Regions from separate parts of the Glutamicibacter sp. 2E12 genome, predicted to be linked through region 2. Evidence: riboswitches for the same ligand, from Rfam matches in the RefSeq annotation. Region 2 holds a riboswitch; the other holds the start of a gene.
The links. A riboswitch is a leader RNA that binds a small molecule or an ion and turns the genes downstream of it on or off. The one in region 2 is predicted to bind S-adenosylmethionine.
Positions count from the first base shown of each region.

Region 1: another riboswitch for S-adenosylmethionine. It lies ahead of ACP3TE_RS03785 (O-acetylhomoserine aminocarboxypropyltransferase/cysteine synthase family protein); the one in region 2 lies ahead of ACP3TE_RS05925 (O-acetylhomoserine aminocarboxypropyltransferase/cysteine synthase family protein).

Region 1 covers NZ_CP188297.1:829,700-837,249, forward strand. Annotated here, with positions in the region: gene ACP3TE_RS03775 (HEPN domain-containing protein) at 1-1,097, shown strand, start outside; gene ACP3TE_RS03780 (cystathionine gamma-synthase) at 1,316-2,530, opposite strand; gene ACP3TE_RS03785 (O-acetylhomoserine aminocarboxypropyltransferase/cysteine synthase family protein) at 2,527-3,840, opposite strand; SAM riboswitch class I at 3,929-4,019, opposite strand; gene ACP3TE_RS03790 (LysR family transcriptional regulator) at 4,252-5,193, opposite strand; gene ACP3TE_RS03795 (DUF1852 domain-containing protein) at 5,317-6,309, shown strand; gene ACP3TE_RS03800 (methionine synthase) at 6,328-7,368, shown strand; gene ACP3TE_RS03805 (flavin reductase family protein) at 7,355-7,550, shown strand, end outside.
Region 2 covers NZ_CP188297.1:1,280,538-1,288,087, reverse strand. Annotated here, with positions in the region: gene ACP3TE_RS05950 (ABC transporter ATP-binding protein) at 1-709, opposite strand, end outside; gene ACP3TE_RS05945 (helix-turn-helix transcriptional regulator) at 827-1,660, opposite strand; gene ACP3TE_RS05940 (GNAT family N-acetyltransferase) at 1,844-2,320, opposite strand; partial or broken gene ACP3TE_RS05935 (IS3 family transposase) at 2,432-3,506, shown strand; gene ACP3TE_RS05930 (CoA-binding protein) at 3,971-4,465, opposite strand; gene ACP3TE_RS05925 (O-acetylhomoserine aminocarboxypropyltransferase/cysteine synthase family protein) at 4,465-5,838, opposite strand; SAM riboswitch class I at 5,954-6,048, opposite strand; gene ACP3TE_RS05920 (histidine phosphatase family protein) at 6,160-6,720, shown strand; gene ACP3TE_RS05915 (RNA polymerase sigma factor) at 6,837-7,334, shown strand; gene ACP3TE_RS05910 (methylated-DNA--[protein]-cysteine S-methyltransferase) at 7,331-7,550, shown strand, end outside.

The sequences.
Region 1 (7,550 bases), 450 kb from region 2:
GCGAGTTTCGCAGCTTCAGGGTCGCGCTTGATAATCTCTACTATCTAACAAGCGACGGACGATTCGGTGCACCGCTGTGGACACAGATCGAGGGAGTCGAGCATCCGGGCGAAAAACAGGAGGACGGGACTTACCTCTGCCCATTCACGCTGCCAGTAATTGGTGGTTATCGGGCAGGTTGGGCCACAGGTTCAATAGCGGACACGACTTACAGCATCAATACGTATGCAACACGACCTTGGATCTCTCCAGCAACCGAAGCTGACCCTGCTCTGAAATTAAGCTTCATGACAAACCGGCGGCGTCGTGGGGCAAGTATCGAGCTTTTCGCCAGTGCCGATGCAGAAGTTGCACTCATCGATGATTTGTCCAGTTCTGCTGAGGAGCTACTCCACAGAACCAGCCCGCTCTTGGGCCTGATGAGTCTGGCGACGTTCAATACGAGCGGTGTCGAGTCGATCAAGGCGCAGACTGTTGACGGTGAAGAAGTCTCCCTTTTGTGCTATACGGGACATCAAAGCGAACCGGATCTTTACACCGAGGCTGGTGGCACCGTCTTCACCTTCAACGATGTGTCGCTTGGTAACTTCTTGGAGGCCTGGCAACGGCTAACCTCTGGAGCACAGGCGCAGTATGCGTGGAATTTGGTAGTTGGACTCATCGGCCACTCGCCACTCATGGTAGAAGAGCATTTAAGCCAAGTTCTCGCAGCCGCTGAGGGGTTCGATACCTGGTGCCTTGACGGAGGAAAAAATACTGAGTTGAAAAACCGTCTGATCAGATTGCATGACAAGCTCCCGGCAGAGCTCAAAACACAACTCCAACTCGATGTCGAAAAGTGGGTCGATTGGGCCGTATGGGCACGGCATCACGTCGCCCATGGCGGAACGAAGAAGCACCGCGACATCAGTAACTTCTACCAGCTCAAAATCATTTCCGACTCTGTTCATCTGATTACCTACCTCGCTGCCCTCTCGGAATTGAGAATCCCGGATGAGAAATTGATTCAGGCAATCACTCGCCATCCCCGGTTACGGGTCTTGGCAGACCGGTGTGCTGAAATCCCTAAACTTCCCACCGCTGAGGACGGACCTTAGAAAAGCGTGAGAGTGAGCCTGAAAGTCAAGCATCAACGGCATTACTACATATCGCAGTCCCCGACTCGGCCACAGCTCCGAGGAATCTCCGAATCTGATTACCAGTATTTCGTGGCAGACCTTCAAAATTGGGTAATCGCAGGCGGAGACTAGGATCGGCAGTTCGCCGATGTCAGTGTCCTCCTTACACGGCATGTTTCAATCCACTTGCCCTTAGGTCAGGCTGTGGCCAGGCTGCGGTGCTGGATGCTGTCCGCGCTGGTTGCTTTCGCGGCCGCGGCCAGCCCGCGTTCCAGATCGGCAATCAGGTCGTCGGCTTCCTCGATGCCCACCGAGAGGCGGACCAGGTTGGCCGGGATTTCCAGCGGGGTGCCGATCAGCGAAGCATGGGTCATTTCGCGCGGATAGCAGACCAGGGATTCCACCCCGCCCAGGGAGACCGAGAGCTGGAAGTACTCCATGGATTGGGCGAAGGCGCGGGCGGCGGCTTCATCGGAGAGCTGCAACGAGAGGATCCCGCCAAAGCCACGGCCGGCCGCGGACTGGGATTTGGCCAGTTCATGGCCCTGGTGGCGTTCCAGTCCCGGGTAGTAGACGCGGGTGACCTCGGGCTGGTCATCGAGCCAGCGGGCCAGGGTGGAGGCGGTAGCCCCGTGGCGTTCCATGCGCAGGCCCAGGGTCTTCAGCCCGCGGGCGGCCAGGTAGGAATCCTGCGGACCGGAGACCGCTCCCCCGGCGAACTGCTGGTAGCCCACGGCTTCGGCCAGGCTCTGCCCGCGGTGCAGGTGATCGGCCACGATGACCGCACCACCGAGCACGTCGGAGTGCCCGCCAATGTACTTGGTGGTGGAATGGACCACTGCGTGGGCGCCGAAATCCAGCGGCCGCTGCAGGTACGGGGTGGCGAAGGTGTTGTCCACCACCAGCAGGGCGCCGTGTTCGCGGGCGATGGCCGCCCACCCGGCCAGGTCGGCGATGCCCAGCAGCGGGTTGGACGGGGTTTCCACCCAGAGCAGCGCGGTGTTCGGGCGCAGCGCGGCGCGCACCGCATCCAGGTTGGTGATGTCCACCGCCGAAGAGGTGATCCCCCATTTGCCGTGCAGCTTGGAGATCAGCCGGTTGGTGCCGCCGTAGCCGTCGGCGCCCAGCACGATGTGGTCGCCCGGCTGAAGCACCGCGCGCAGCAGCGCATCTTCGGCCGCGATCCCCGAAGCGAAGGAGAAGCCGGCGGCGCCGCCTTCCAGCGCGGTGAGCTGGGATTCGAACCCGTTGCGGGTCGGGTTGGAGCCGCGCGAGTATTCGTGCCCGGCGCGCAGCACGTTGATGCCGTCCTGGATGAAGGTGCTGGTCTGGTAGATCGGCGGGATCACCGCACCGGTGTGCGGGTCCTTGTGCTGGCCGGCGTGGACGGCGAGGGTGTTGAAGCCGCTCATGCGAAACTCACTTCCTTGGTGCCGGCGGTGGCCTGGGTTGCGGCCAATGCAAGATCCAGCGATTGGGTGATATCTGCGAGCAGGTCGGCGGGGTCTTCCAGACCGACCGACAGGCGCAGGGTGGAGGTGTTCAGGCCGGCGTCGGCCAGCTGCTGCTCCGAGAGCCGGCAGTGCGTCATGGTCGCCGGGTGGGAGACCATGGTGCGGGTGTCCCCCACATTCGCGGCCAGGGAAATCAGCTTGAGCCCGTCGATCACCGGGGAAACCAGGGCCGGGTGGGCCAGCTCGATGGCCAGCACGCAGCCGGTGCCCTTCGGCGCCAGCGCCCGGGCCAGCTCGTGGCTGGGGTGCTCGGGCAGCGCGGGGTGGTGGATGGCGGCAATGCCCGGATACTCGGCAAGCGCGTCGATCAGCCTGGTGACGCTGCGCTGCACGTGGGCGGCGCGCACCGGCAGGGTTTCGATTCCGGCCAGGATTCCCTGGGCGCTGGCCGGGGCCAGGGTCGGGCCCAGATCGTGCAGGAACTTGGAGCGCACCAGCATTGCGTAGGCGGCCGGTCCGTGGCGCTCAAGCAGCGAGGTGTTGTTCAGACGCACCCGCGGGGCGGCGATCTGCGGCCAGCGGGCGGCATCGGAGAAGTCGAATTTCCCCGAGTCCACCACGACCCCACCGAGCACCGAGCCGTGTCCGGCCAGGCCCTTGGTGGCCGAGTGCACCACGATGTCGGCACCGAGTTCCAGCGGGCGCACATTCAGCGGGGTGGCCAGGGTGTTGTCCACTACCACCGGGATGTTGTGCTCGTGGGCGATCGCCGCAATGGCCGGGATATCGGCCACGGTGCACAGCGGGTTGGAGACCGACTCCAGGAAGAACGCCCGGGTGTCCGACTCAATGGCCGCAGCCCAAGCCAAAGGATCGGCCTGGTCGACAAAGCTGACGCGGATCCCGAAGTCGGCGAAGGTGTCGGTGAGCAGGTCCACGGTGCCGCCGTAGAGCGAGGAGGAAGCCACGATGTGCTTGGGTCCCTGGGTCAGGGCCAGCAGGGACAGGGCGACGGCGGACTGGCCGGTAGCGGTGGCTACCGTCTGGGCCCCGCCTTCCAGCGCGGCCACGCGCTGCTCGAGGATCGAGACAGTGGGGTTGCCGGTACGCGAGTAGGTGAAGCCGGCCTGGCGCAGCGCGAACTTCTCGATCGCTTCGGCATGCGATTGGAATTGGTAGGCTGCAGAATTGTGCAATGGCGGCAGCATCGGGCGGAAGTCTCCGCTCGGGCGGTACCCTGCGTGCACCGCGTCGGTTCCTTGGCTCATAGCTCCTCCTCGATTCTCTGCGAGGGAGTGCACCGATTGGCGTCGTGTGGCAACACGAAGCGCAACGCGCAAAAACGCGTTCGGAACTGCTCCATCGTTCCTGGCATTAGCACCTTTCGGTTTCCCGATGGTTGCTGCGACGTCAACGAGCCAGATCTCTTAGTCGCTCTTGATGGTTTGTTGTTCTTCCATGGTTGGCCATGGGCTGCGAGGGGTGCAAGCGCTATCGGGCGGCCGGCTTCATACAAGGCCGCCAAGCTTCATATGTCGTGCACTTGTCATGATGACGCGGTGGCTGGCGCCACTTTATGACGCACCAAAATGAGAAAAACCCCGAGACTTTCAAGGTTTTCCCGGAAGTTTATGACGATGGAGCGGCACTCGATGACCGGGGGTTACGCTGTTGGCGGCTCAGCCGAGCACTTCCACCCCGAAGCTGGCCACCACTGCGCGGACTTCTTGCAGGTAGCGCTGAGCCTGGTCGGTGAGCGGGATCGCGGCGTGATCGATCCAGCCGATCTCGATGCGCTCGTCGATGTCCAGCGGGATGGCAACGATGGATGGATCCAGCTCGTCGCTGATGATGCCGGTGGAGATCGTGTACCCTCCCAGGCCGATCATCAGGTTGAAGATGGTCGCACGGTCCGAGACTTGGATTTCCCGCTGGCTGGAGCGTGTGGAGAGCACTTCCTCGGCGAAGTAGAACGAGTTGTTCGCGCCTTGATCGAAGGTCAGCCGGGGCAGGTTTTCGAGGTCTTCGAGGGTGACCTGGTCACGGGTGGCCAGCGGGTTGCTGCGCGAGATGAAAATGTGCGGATCGGCCAGGAACAGCGGGTGGAAGACCAGCCGCGATTCGCGCAGCAGCTTGTCGATGACCTTCCGGTTGAAGTCGTTGCGGTACAGGATCCCGATGTCGCTGCGCAGCGTGCGCACGTCCTCGATGATCTGCTCGGTGCGGGTCTCGCGCAGCGAAAACTGGTATTCCTCGGCTCCACTGGCCTGCACCATCCGGACAAACGCATCCACCGCAAAGGAGTAGTGCTGGGTCGAGACGCCCAGCAGTCGTCTGGCGGAAGGGCGGCCGAGGTAGCGGTGCTCAAGAAGCTCCACCTGCTCGAGCACCTGCCGGGCGTAGCCCAGGAATTCTGCGCCTTCGGCGGTGAGCGTCACTCCCCTGGCCGAGCGCACCAGCAAGGTGCGCCCCACCCGCGATTCGAGCTCCTTCATCGCCGCCGACATGCTGGGCTGCGCGACGTAAATCAAGTCGGCGGCAGCCGAGATGGACCCCTCGGAGGCTACCGCCACGAAATAGCGCAGCTGCTGCAGCGTCAAGCCATTTGTTCCCTGAACCATAGCCAGAGTCTATATCAATCCATAGTTATATCGAGTTACCTGATATCAAGAATCACCCTGCATGATTGACGCAACGACTTCCCCTCGGCCCACCACGGTCCCCTCAGAAACAGATTGGCCATCATGGCAGACGCGTTGACCTTCAGCATTAGCACCACTAAATTCGACGAGAATTACTCCCCTTCGACAAATTCGCGCACCACCACGAACTTCGCCAATTTGGCGCGTGGAGAGCGCCGCGAAGAGAACCTGAACAATGCTTTAACAATGATCAACCGCCGCTTCAATTCCCTGGTTCACTGGGACAATCCCCAGGGAGACCGCTATGCGCTGGAATTGGAAATCATTTCTGCCAATGTGCATTTCACTGCCGATAATAACTACCAGAAGTTTCCCCTTTTAGAAGTCCTTGAAACCACGATCGTGGATAAACTACTAGGCACTCGAACCCAGGGAATAGTCGGCAATAATTTTTCTTCTTATGTCCGCGATTACGACTTCAGCGTAGTGCTTCCAGCCTCATGTAATGACAGCGGAGCTCCGGTGCTGCCAGAAGATTTTGGTGATCTCCATGGACAGCTCTTCCAACATTTTTTGAACTCACAGGCATACCGTGAACGTTTTGCCCAGCTGCCGGTGATCTGCATCAGCGTCTCGACTTCCAAGACCTATTTCCGCACCGGCAACAGCCATCCAGTGCTCGGTTTGGAATACCAGCAGGACGAAAATTCATTGACCGATGCGTACTTCGGGAAAATGGGCTTGAGCGTCCGCTACTTCATGCCGCCAGGTGCCGTGGCACCGCTGGCGTTCTACTTCCGCGGTGACCTGCTCAACGACTACACCAATCTGCAGCTGATCAGCCTGATCAGCACCATGGAGACCTTCCAGAAGATCTACCGCCCCGAGATCTACAACGCCAACTCAGGAGCGCCTGCTGTGTACCACCCGAGTCTCGGCGCCCAGGATTTCTCCCCCACCCGCGTTTTTTATGACCGCGAAGAACGAACCCAGCTAGGCAAGATCCAAGGGAAGTTCACCGAAGAGCATTTCATTATTCCGAATCGCGAGCTGCTCGCTCAGTGGTCTTCTTCCTACCCGGCTCCTGTCGCCTAAGATCCCGAAAGATATCCCATGACTTCCCCGCTTATCCCCACGTCAATTGTCGGCAGCCTGCCCAAGCCTTCATGGCTTGCCGAGCCTGAAAAGCTCTGGTCACCATGGAAGCTTGAAGGCGCGCAATTGCGCGAAGGCCAACAGGACGCCATGCGTGCTGCGGTTCTTGAACAGACTCAGCGCGGCATCGACATCATTTCCGATGGCGAGCAGTCCCGACAGCACTTTGTCACGACCTTCATTGAGCACCTGAGCGGCGTCGACTTCGAAAAACGCGAGACCGTGCGCATCCGCAACCGCTACGACGCCAGTGTCCCCACCGTCGTCGGTGCCGTTGAACGTGAAAAGCCGGTCTTTGTCCAAGACGCGAAGTTCCTCCGTTCCTGCACCGACAAGCAGATCAAGTGGACCCTACCTGGCCCGATGACCATGGTTGATACCTTGTACGACGCGCACTACCGCAGCCGCGAAAAGCTGGCTTGGGAATTCGCGACCATCCTGAACCAAGAAGCCCGCGAGCTGGAAGCCGCCGGGGTGGACGTCATCCAGTTCGACGAACCTGCCTTCAACGTCTTCTTCGACGAAGTGGCCGACTGGGGCATCGCCGCACTGGAGCGCGCCTGCCAGGGGCTCAAAGCCGAGACAGTTGTTCACATCTGCTTCGGCTACGGCATCAAGGCGAACAATGACTGGAAGGCCACCCTCGGAGCCCAGTGGCGCCACTATGAGAAGTCCTTCCCGCTGTTGCAGGCTTCCTCCATCGACACTGTTTCGCTGGAGTCCCACCACTCGAAGGTCCCGCTAGAGGTCGTCGAATTGGTGCGCGGCAAGCGAGTGATGCTCGGAGCTATCGACGTGGCCAATAATGCTGTGGAGACTCCCGAGGAAGTGGCGCAGACCCTGCGCAACGCACTCGAATTTGTGGATGCGGACAAGCTGATCGCCAGCACCAACTGCGGCATGGCTCCATTCCGTCGCGACGTTGCCCTGGCCAAGCTCAGCGCACTCAGCGCAGGGGCTGACATCCTGCGCGAGGAGCTTGTTGGTGCCCGCGTCTGAAGTGACAGAATCGGCGACACCTTCGTTGCCCGCGGAAGACTTCAAAGCGATCTTCCGCGGGCACCCCGGCGGCGTCAGCCTGATTACCGCTGATGCCGGAGACGGCCCTGTTGCCCTCACGGCAACGTCCGTGGCATCGATCAGCGTTGATCCGCCATTGCTCGTCTTCTCGATTTCTGCCT
Region 2 (7,550 bases):
CGTATACCCGGCCGTGTTTCATCAGCACCAGCCGATCAGCCAACGCGGCGGCTTGATTCAGGTCATGCAGGACGATGCCGATGGCTAGCCGATCTTGACGGGCCAGATCATGGACCAGATCTAGGGTCTCGACCTGATATCTCAAGTCGAGGTGATTGGTCGGCTCGTCGAGAAGCACCACATTGGTTTGCTGTGCCAAGCACACGGCCAACCAGACACGTTGAAGTTCTCCACCGGATAGTTCCCCAGCTGCCTTCCGGGACATCGAGGTAGTGCCAGTCAGTTCCATGGCCGAGGCAATCGCCGCATGATCCGCATCGGATAGCCCCGAGAAACCGCGCCGATATGGATGGCGACCGAAGGCGACGATATCTGCCACGGCTAACCCTTCCGGGGTGGCGTGGGACTGCGCGAAGAGCGTAACTTCGTGGGCGAATGTTCGTCCATTCAGCGTGCTAATTTCGCGGGCCTCCCCGTGAGAATTGGAGAGCGTGATCACCCCCGCGGCGCGCTCATGCAACCTTGCCATGGAACGGAGAAGTGTGGATTTCCCGCTGCCATTGGGTCCAATGAGTGCGGTGACTTCACCCGGGGATAAACGGATGGAAGCACCGTCCACTACAGTGCTTTTGCCGTAGCGCAGTACTACCTCGTGGGCGAGCATCGTTCCGGCTGCGGCGGATGCTGCTCCGGACGCCACGTCTAGCATGCGTAAGGAACGGATTGAATACGTCCGATTTGAATAGGTATTTTCACTTAGGTAAGTCTAAGTTAACTAATCGATGTCAGCAATCGATGATTTCTGACAGTGCATCCGGCTTTTCGGTCACCTATTCACATTTGCTAAGGCGAATGTGCCAGGTGTGGAGCCCAAGGTGCGTCGAAAAGCGTCGATAAAAGTACTCGGCTGCGCGTAGCCCAGCATTTCAGAGATGTCTTGGACGCCTTCACCGTTGGTGAGCAGCTCCAGGGCGCGATGAATTTTCACCGCTTGACGCCACTGGGCAAAGGATAAGCCGGTTGCTTCGCGGAAGACTCGCGTGATGGTTCGTGAGCTGATTCCAGCATCTACCGCCCATCGCTCGAGAGATCGGTTATCCGCAGGGTTGGCTAGTAAACGGTTGGCAATGCCATGGATACGAGGGTCATCGGGCAAGCGCAGCGCTAGCTGATGAGCTGATGGTTTGAGTACGTCGAAAACTACAGCCTCCGCACGCGCTCTGGCTTCTTGGCTCAGTTCCCGACTGGATAAATGGACCAGCAACGACTTAAGCAACGGTTTCATGTCGATCACTGTAGGGGTACTGAATGGGGTGGTGGTTCGTTCAGGGGAAAAGAACGCGCTGAAAAGTTCTACATTTGCGGTCAGGCGTCCACCGTGCAGCGCTCCGGACGGAATCCACAGACCATGACCCTCGGAGACCGTAAAAATCTGTCCTTCGATTCGAGCGGTGAGTGTCCCATCTTGGGTCCATAAGAGCTCATGGGCCAGGTGCGAATGAGGCTCCCACTCCGTAGAGACATCAATGGTGTGCGTTTCGCTCAGAATCACAAATGATGAGGTCGCATCGCTAGGCAAGGCAGTTGCTTGCACTAGAGCAGTACCTGGTTCACGGGACCAAGTACCAAGCCCGATGGTCGAGGTAGGAGGGGAAGTCATATTTGCAGTATAGAAAGTATTCGGCATGACATAGCAGGTTTCATGTTAGTTCTACCGAACCCCTTGAAGAACGGTTCAATAATCGCGTGCCAAAATTCTACGGATCGGCTACTAAACCAAATACATTTCACCCCCAACTGGTTCAATCAGGAATCTAGGCTGCGTTCGGTTACCCACAGAAGGCTATTCCAGTGTGTAGTACTCAAGCATGTCATCACGTTTTTCCAGTCTGAATCCTCGACTGGTGAGCAGTCGGGTTGAAGCAGTGTTAGCCGGAGCTACGCGGGCACTGAATTTCGTAATTCCGTATATCTTGGGAATTGAAATCAGGGTGCTATCGAGCACGGCTCCACCAACTCCTCGCCCCCATTGATCTGGAGATACCCAGTAACCGACCTCCACGCAACTTTCCTGCCGGGTGCAAAACACGAGGCCCACTGCTGCATTTGCTTCAGTAGCTAGGAACCATCGAGAGCCCCCCACAGTGTCGAGTGGTTCATGTTGGAGGGATTGCTTAACGCAGGCGTTGATGGTTTGCCGGTCCCATGGCTCCCCATACCCAATAAAACGAGCTACACGTTCATCCGAGGCCATGCTGGCAAAGAATTCGGTGTCTGCGCTGCGAAATGGACGCAGGGTAATTGATTGTGAGCGCGACATCCAAAGCCTTTCGATGTCGTAAATTTAAAAAACTCTTAAATGCATTAAACAGTACTAGACGTACCTATGGCGCTCTTATTTCAAATAGAGGTCAATGAGCGCTCAGAATCCCGCGCCGACCGCGCCGAGCGTCCCATAGCGGAAACCGAAGAACACGGCCCAGTGAAACGGTCCACAACGAGAACCTGCGCAAAGAACTGTTGAAGGTGAAACGGGAGAACGGCTTCATAAAAGTTGTCGGTGCCTATCGCGCCTCGAACAGTAAGGAGTAAGCGCGGTCTTAGACTTCATCGAAGCCCACATAGGCGAGTATCCAGTGAACTGGATGGGCAGGAAACCCAGAATTCCAGGGGCAGTCACTACCGATGTCTGAACGCCTGCCAAGAGCTGAGCGAAGCCTAAGTCCTGCGAGCACACCGCACGAAACTGCTCCAGGACGAGTGTGAGGCGTCCAACCAGGTCGCCGGTGGCGGACAATTAGTGGATTTGATCCGCAAAAACCATGAGGAAGACATCTCGACATCCACGGTGATGTCGCTCATGAAAGAGCTGAGAATCCGGGCCAGGCGGATGAGCGCCTTCAAAACCACGACCGTGCGTGAGCGCCAATCCCGGACGGTGCGTATAGAAAACCATAGGGTCGACAATCTCGGCATGCCTGACTTCCGCTCCTCGCGGCTTGCGGCGAAACTGTTAGGCGATATTGCCTGCCTGCGCGCCGGTGAAGGCTGGTTGTATTTGGCGACGGTGATCGATTTGAATTCGCGACAGATCGTGGGCTGGTCAATGGGTAAGAACATGTAAACGTAGTTGGCCATTGACTCGAGGGGGCTTGCTGCGTCGCAGGCGTTCATCCAGTTTGGTAGTGTGTTCCATTCAGACCGAGGCCCCAATGTACCTCGGCGCGTTCCAGAGGTGGTGTGCTGCGCACAGGGTGCGGTAGTCGACGGGACGCGCCGGGGTGTCCCTGGGATAATTCCGTCGCCGAGTCAGCCTTCTGGACGACCAAGAAGGAAATGTTCCACCACAGGTTCTTCAGCAGCAGGGTGGCTGCGTGTGCCGCAGTGAAGGAGTGCATCGCGGTTTGGTACAACCGGAAGCGCCCGTATACGGCAAATGGCGGAGTTAGCCCCAGGCGGTTCTGGACTCATATCAGGAAAGGGATCCTCTAGCTTTGACGGCTTGAGGAAATGTACAAAAAGATCAAAGTTCGTGTCCCAAAAACTTGACCAGCTCAGGCGCAATGCTATTGCGAGATGCTGGAATGTTCTCGGGCCAGGGGAATTGAGTTTTCATATAGCAGTGCGGGCGGGATTTTTCTTCTTTCGTTCGCGCTCGTAGCGAATCGAAATCGATTCTCTCTGCCTGTTTTAGGGTTTGGGTCGTTTGGCCTTGCGTTGCAGTGCTGTGGTTTGCAGATTTTTCGATCTGTGATTGAACGCGTCGAGCACTTCGGGGCCACACCCACGGCATGCCGTGGGCCAATTGCGTCGACCATGGTTCGTTAGAGGTCTTGTTCTTCCTTCGGAATGCTCCGTGCAAAAGTTCAGCGTCGTTGACCAAACCGGCCGATTCCGGGGAATTGCCGCAGAAAAATGGGTGCATGCAACGCAATGTTGCATGCACCCATTTCCTGGAATCTTGGACTCCCTAGGCAAGTACCTGGCGCTTGGAAGAAATCACGCCGGTGTTGAATCCAGCCAGGCGCAGGCCGCCGTGGAAGCGCGCGTGCTCGATCTTCACGCAGCGGTCCATGACCACATTCATGCCCGCGGCCTCGGCGCGCTGGGCCACTTCCTCGTGCCAGGATCCCAGCTGCAGCCACAGTGTTTTCGCGCCTACGGCCAGAGCCTCGTCCAACACGGTAGGCAGGTCATCGTGCTTGCGGAAGACCTCCACCAGATCCGGGGTTTCCGGCAGATCGGCCAGCGACTTGTACACCGGCTGGCCCAGGATCTCATCGAGTACCGGGTTGATGAAGTACACCTTGTACTTGGAGGAGGAGAGCAGGTAGGTAGCCACGAAATAGCTGGCGCGCGATGGCTTGTTCGAGGCGCCGACAATGGCGATGGACTTGGTGTCGCGCAGGATCTCCAGGCGCTGTGCGGCTCCCGGGCCTTCCCAAGTGGTTTCAACGGCAGCCATTAGATTGCTCCCTTCGAAGCGGTTGGCAATGCGCAGGCGGAACCGTCATAGGCCGGTGCCTCGAACCCTGCGGCGGAACCGGCAATCACTTCCTGCGAAGCGGCCAGCGCCTGGTCCAGATCCCAGAGAATATCCTCGACATCTTCCAGCCCTACCGACAGTCGGATCAAATCTTCTGGCACGCCCGCGGAGACCAGCTGCTCGGCGCTCAGCTGCTGGTGGGTGGTGGAGGCCGGGTGCAGCACCAGGGTGCGGGCATCGCCGATGTTGGCCAGGTGGCTGGCCAGCTGCAGGGCCTCGATGAACTTCGAGCCGGCTTCGCGCCCGCCCTTGACCCCGAAGCTGAAGACCGAGCCGACGCCCATGGGCAGCAGCTCCTTGGCCTGCGCGTGCTGCGGGTGGGACTCCAGGCCCGCGTAGTTCACGTAGGTCACGCGCTCATCGGCCTGCAACCAGGCCGCGACCTGCTTCGCATTGGACAGGTGGTTGTCCATGCGCTGCGGCAAGGTCTCCAGGCCCTGGAGCAGCTGGAATGCGGACTGGGCCGGCAGGGCCGGTCCGAAGTCGCGCAGCTGCTCGCTGCGCAGCTTGGTCAGGAAGCCGTACTCGCCGAAGTTGTCCCACCAGGAGACGTTGCCGTAGCTGGCTACCGGTTCGGTCATGGTGGGGAACTTGCCGTTGCCCCAGTTGAACTTGCCCGACTCGATGACCACGCCGCCCAGGGTGGTGCCGTGCCCGCCGATGAACTTGGTAGCCGAGTGGATCACGATGTCCGCGCCGTGCTCGATAGGGCGCAGGATGTACGGGGGAGTGAGCGTCGAATCGACCACCAGCGGGAGATTGTGGCGGTGCGCCACCTCGGCCAGGCCCTTCAGGTCAGCGATGTCGCCGGACGGGTTGGCCACAACTTCGGTGTAGACGGCCTTGGTGTTCTCCTGGATCGCCGCTTCGAAGTCGGCGGGATCATTGGAGTCGATGAAAGTGGTGTTGATGCCGAAGCGGCGCAGCGAGACATCCAGCTGGGTGATGGTGCCGCCATAGAGCTTGGAGGATGCCACGATGTGGTCGCCTGCCTGGGCCAAGGCCGCGAAGGTGACGAATTCCGCGGCCATGCCCGAGCCGGTGGCTACCGCTCCGATGCCGCCTTCCAGCGAAGCCATGCGCTCTTCGAAAGCCGCCACGGTCGGGTTGCCGATACGCGAGTAGATGTTGCCGTACTTTTGCAGGGCAAAGAGGTTGGCCGCATCGTCAGCGTCCTTGAAAACGAACGAAGTGGTCTGGTAGATCGGCACTGCGCGTGAGCCGTGCTCGGCATCGGGGGTGCCTCCGGCATGCAATGCGCGGGTGCGGAAACCAAACTTGTGATCTGCCATGGTGGCTTACGACTCCTTGTCGACTGGGGTTTCGCGTGCACCGCAGGGCGGGCCGCGATCGAGGCAGGAATCCCGGAATCAATGTCGCTTCCTGCCGTGGTCCAACGGGTAAGCGGCTGCATCGTTTCTGGCGGTAGCACCGTATCCACCGGATGTGGCAGGTTGCTGCGGCGTCATCGAACCAGATCTCTCAGCCGCTCGGGATGGTGTAATAATCTTCGCAACATGACCGTTCGTGACCCAACTATGAGTCGTAACGTTGCGTATTGGAGCTGATATCGGAGATTCTTCGATACCTGTTGCCCCGGTTAGGCTGGATTCATGGATACTTCTCTGGCATTGGTTCGACACGGGCAGACAGACTGGAACCTTGCAGGACGCTTGCAGGGACGAACCGATATTCCGTTGAACGATACCGGGCGCGAACAGGCTCGCGAGGTCGGACGCAGGCTCATCGGCCAGAATTGGTCGCTGGTACTTGCTTCACCCTTGGAACGTGCCCAGGAAACTGCCGCGCTGATTGCCCAGCAGATCGGGGCTGAGACGGGGAACGCTGTTCCGGAACTCATTGAACGCGGCTTCGGCCCGCTGGAAGGCCGGATCATGGCCGAGGTCAGCGAAGCGGAATCGGCTGCTGCCAAGGACCTGCGTGAGCCGCGTGCCCAGATCTTGAGCCGTGCAGTGCCAGCGCTGCTGGACTTGGCCAGCAGGCATGCCGGGCGCAAGGTCATGATTGTCAGCCATGGGGCCACCATGCGCACCATCCGCGACGCATTGGCCGGAACCACGGATCCCCAAGGCGTGGAAAATGGCGAAATGCTCCACTTGGACTTGATCCGCCTTGAGCAGATCGCCAGCGAATTGGATCTGGTGGCATTCTAGGAATCCATGGGGTCTCTGCGAGAAGTAAATTTTTTTTCGTTCACGCCTCACAAAATGGTCTCCTCGTACGTTTACATGGTGAGAAGCCATGAAGGCGCAAGAATTCCAGGAGAGCCATGCAAGCACCGTTCGAGCGGATAGTCCAGGACTATGGACTGAACGTCCTGCGCGTTTGCCGTGCCCTGCTTGATGAGCACCGCGCGCAAGACGCCTGGTCCGAAACGTTCCTCGCCGCGCTCAAGGCGTACCCGCAACTGCCTGAAGACGCCAATGTCCTGGCATGGCTAGTGCGTATTGCCCGGAATAAAGCCATTGACGAGTTGCGCAGGAACAAGCCGGAAATCCTCGTCGGCCAAGACGTGGACAGCCTGGCCCCATCGGCCCAACGGCCGGATCTGCAGTTGGAAAACCTGCAGCTGTGGCATGAGGTGAACCAGCTTCCTGGCAAGCAGCGGCAGGTGGTGGCCTACCGCTACCTGGGCGGAATGAGCTACGCGCAAATTGCCGGAATCCTTTCCGGCACCGAAGCTGCCGCCCGGCGTTCGGGGGCCGATGGGATCAAGAATCTGCGGGCCCGGATGGATGACCAAGAACTATGGCGGGAGCAGCCATGAACGGAAAAAATTATCGGCAGCAGGCTACGGCCGCTGAAGCGCAAATCCTCGACTCGCTGCAGGGCCGGCTCGTTGAACGGGCCCGTGCACTGGAACTTGTTGATGTTGCCTATCGCGTGGTCGATAGCCCCGTGGGGGCCTTGCTGCTGGCCAGTACCGATGCCGGGCTGGTGCGGGTCGCTTTTGAATCCGAAGGCCATGACCGGATTCTGGAGG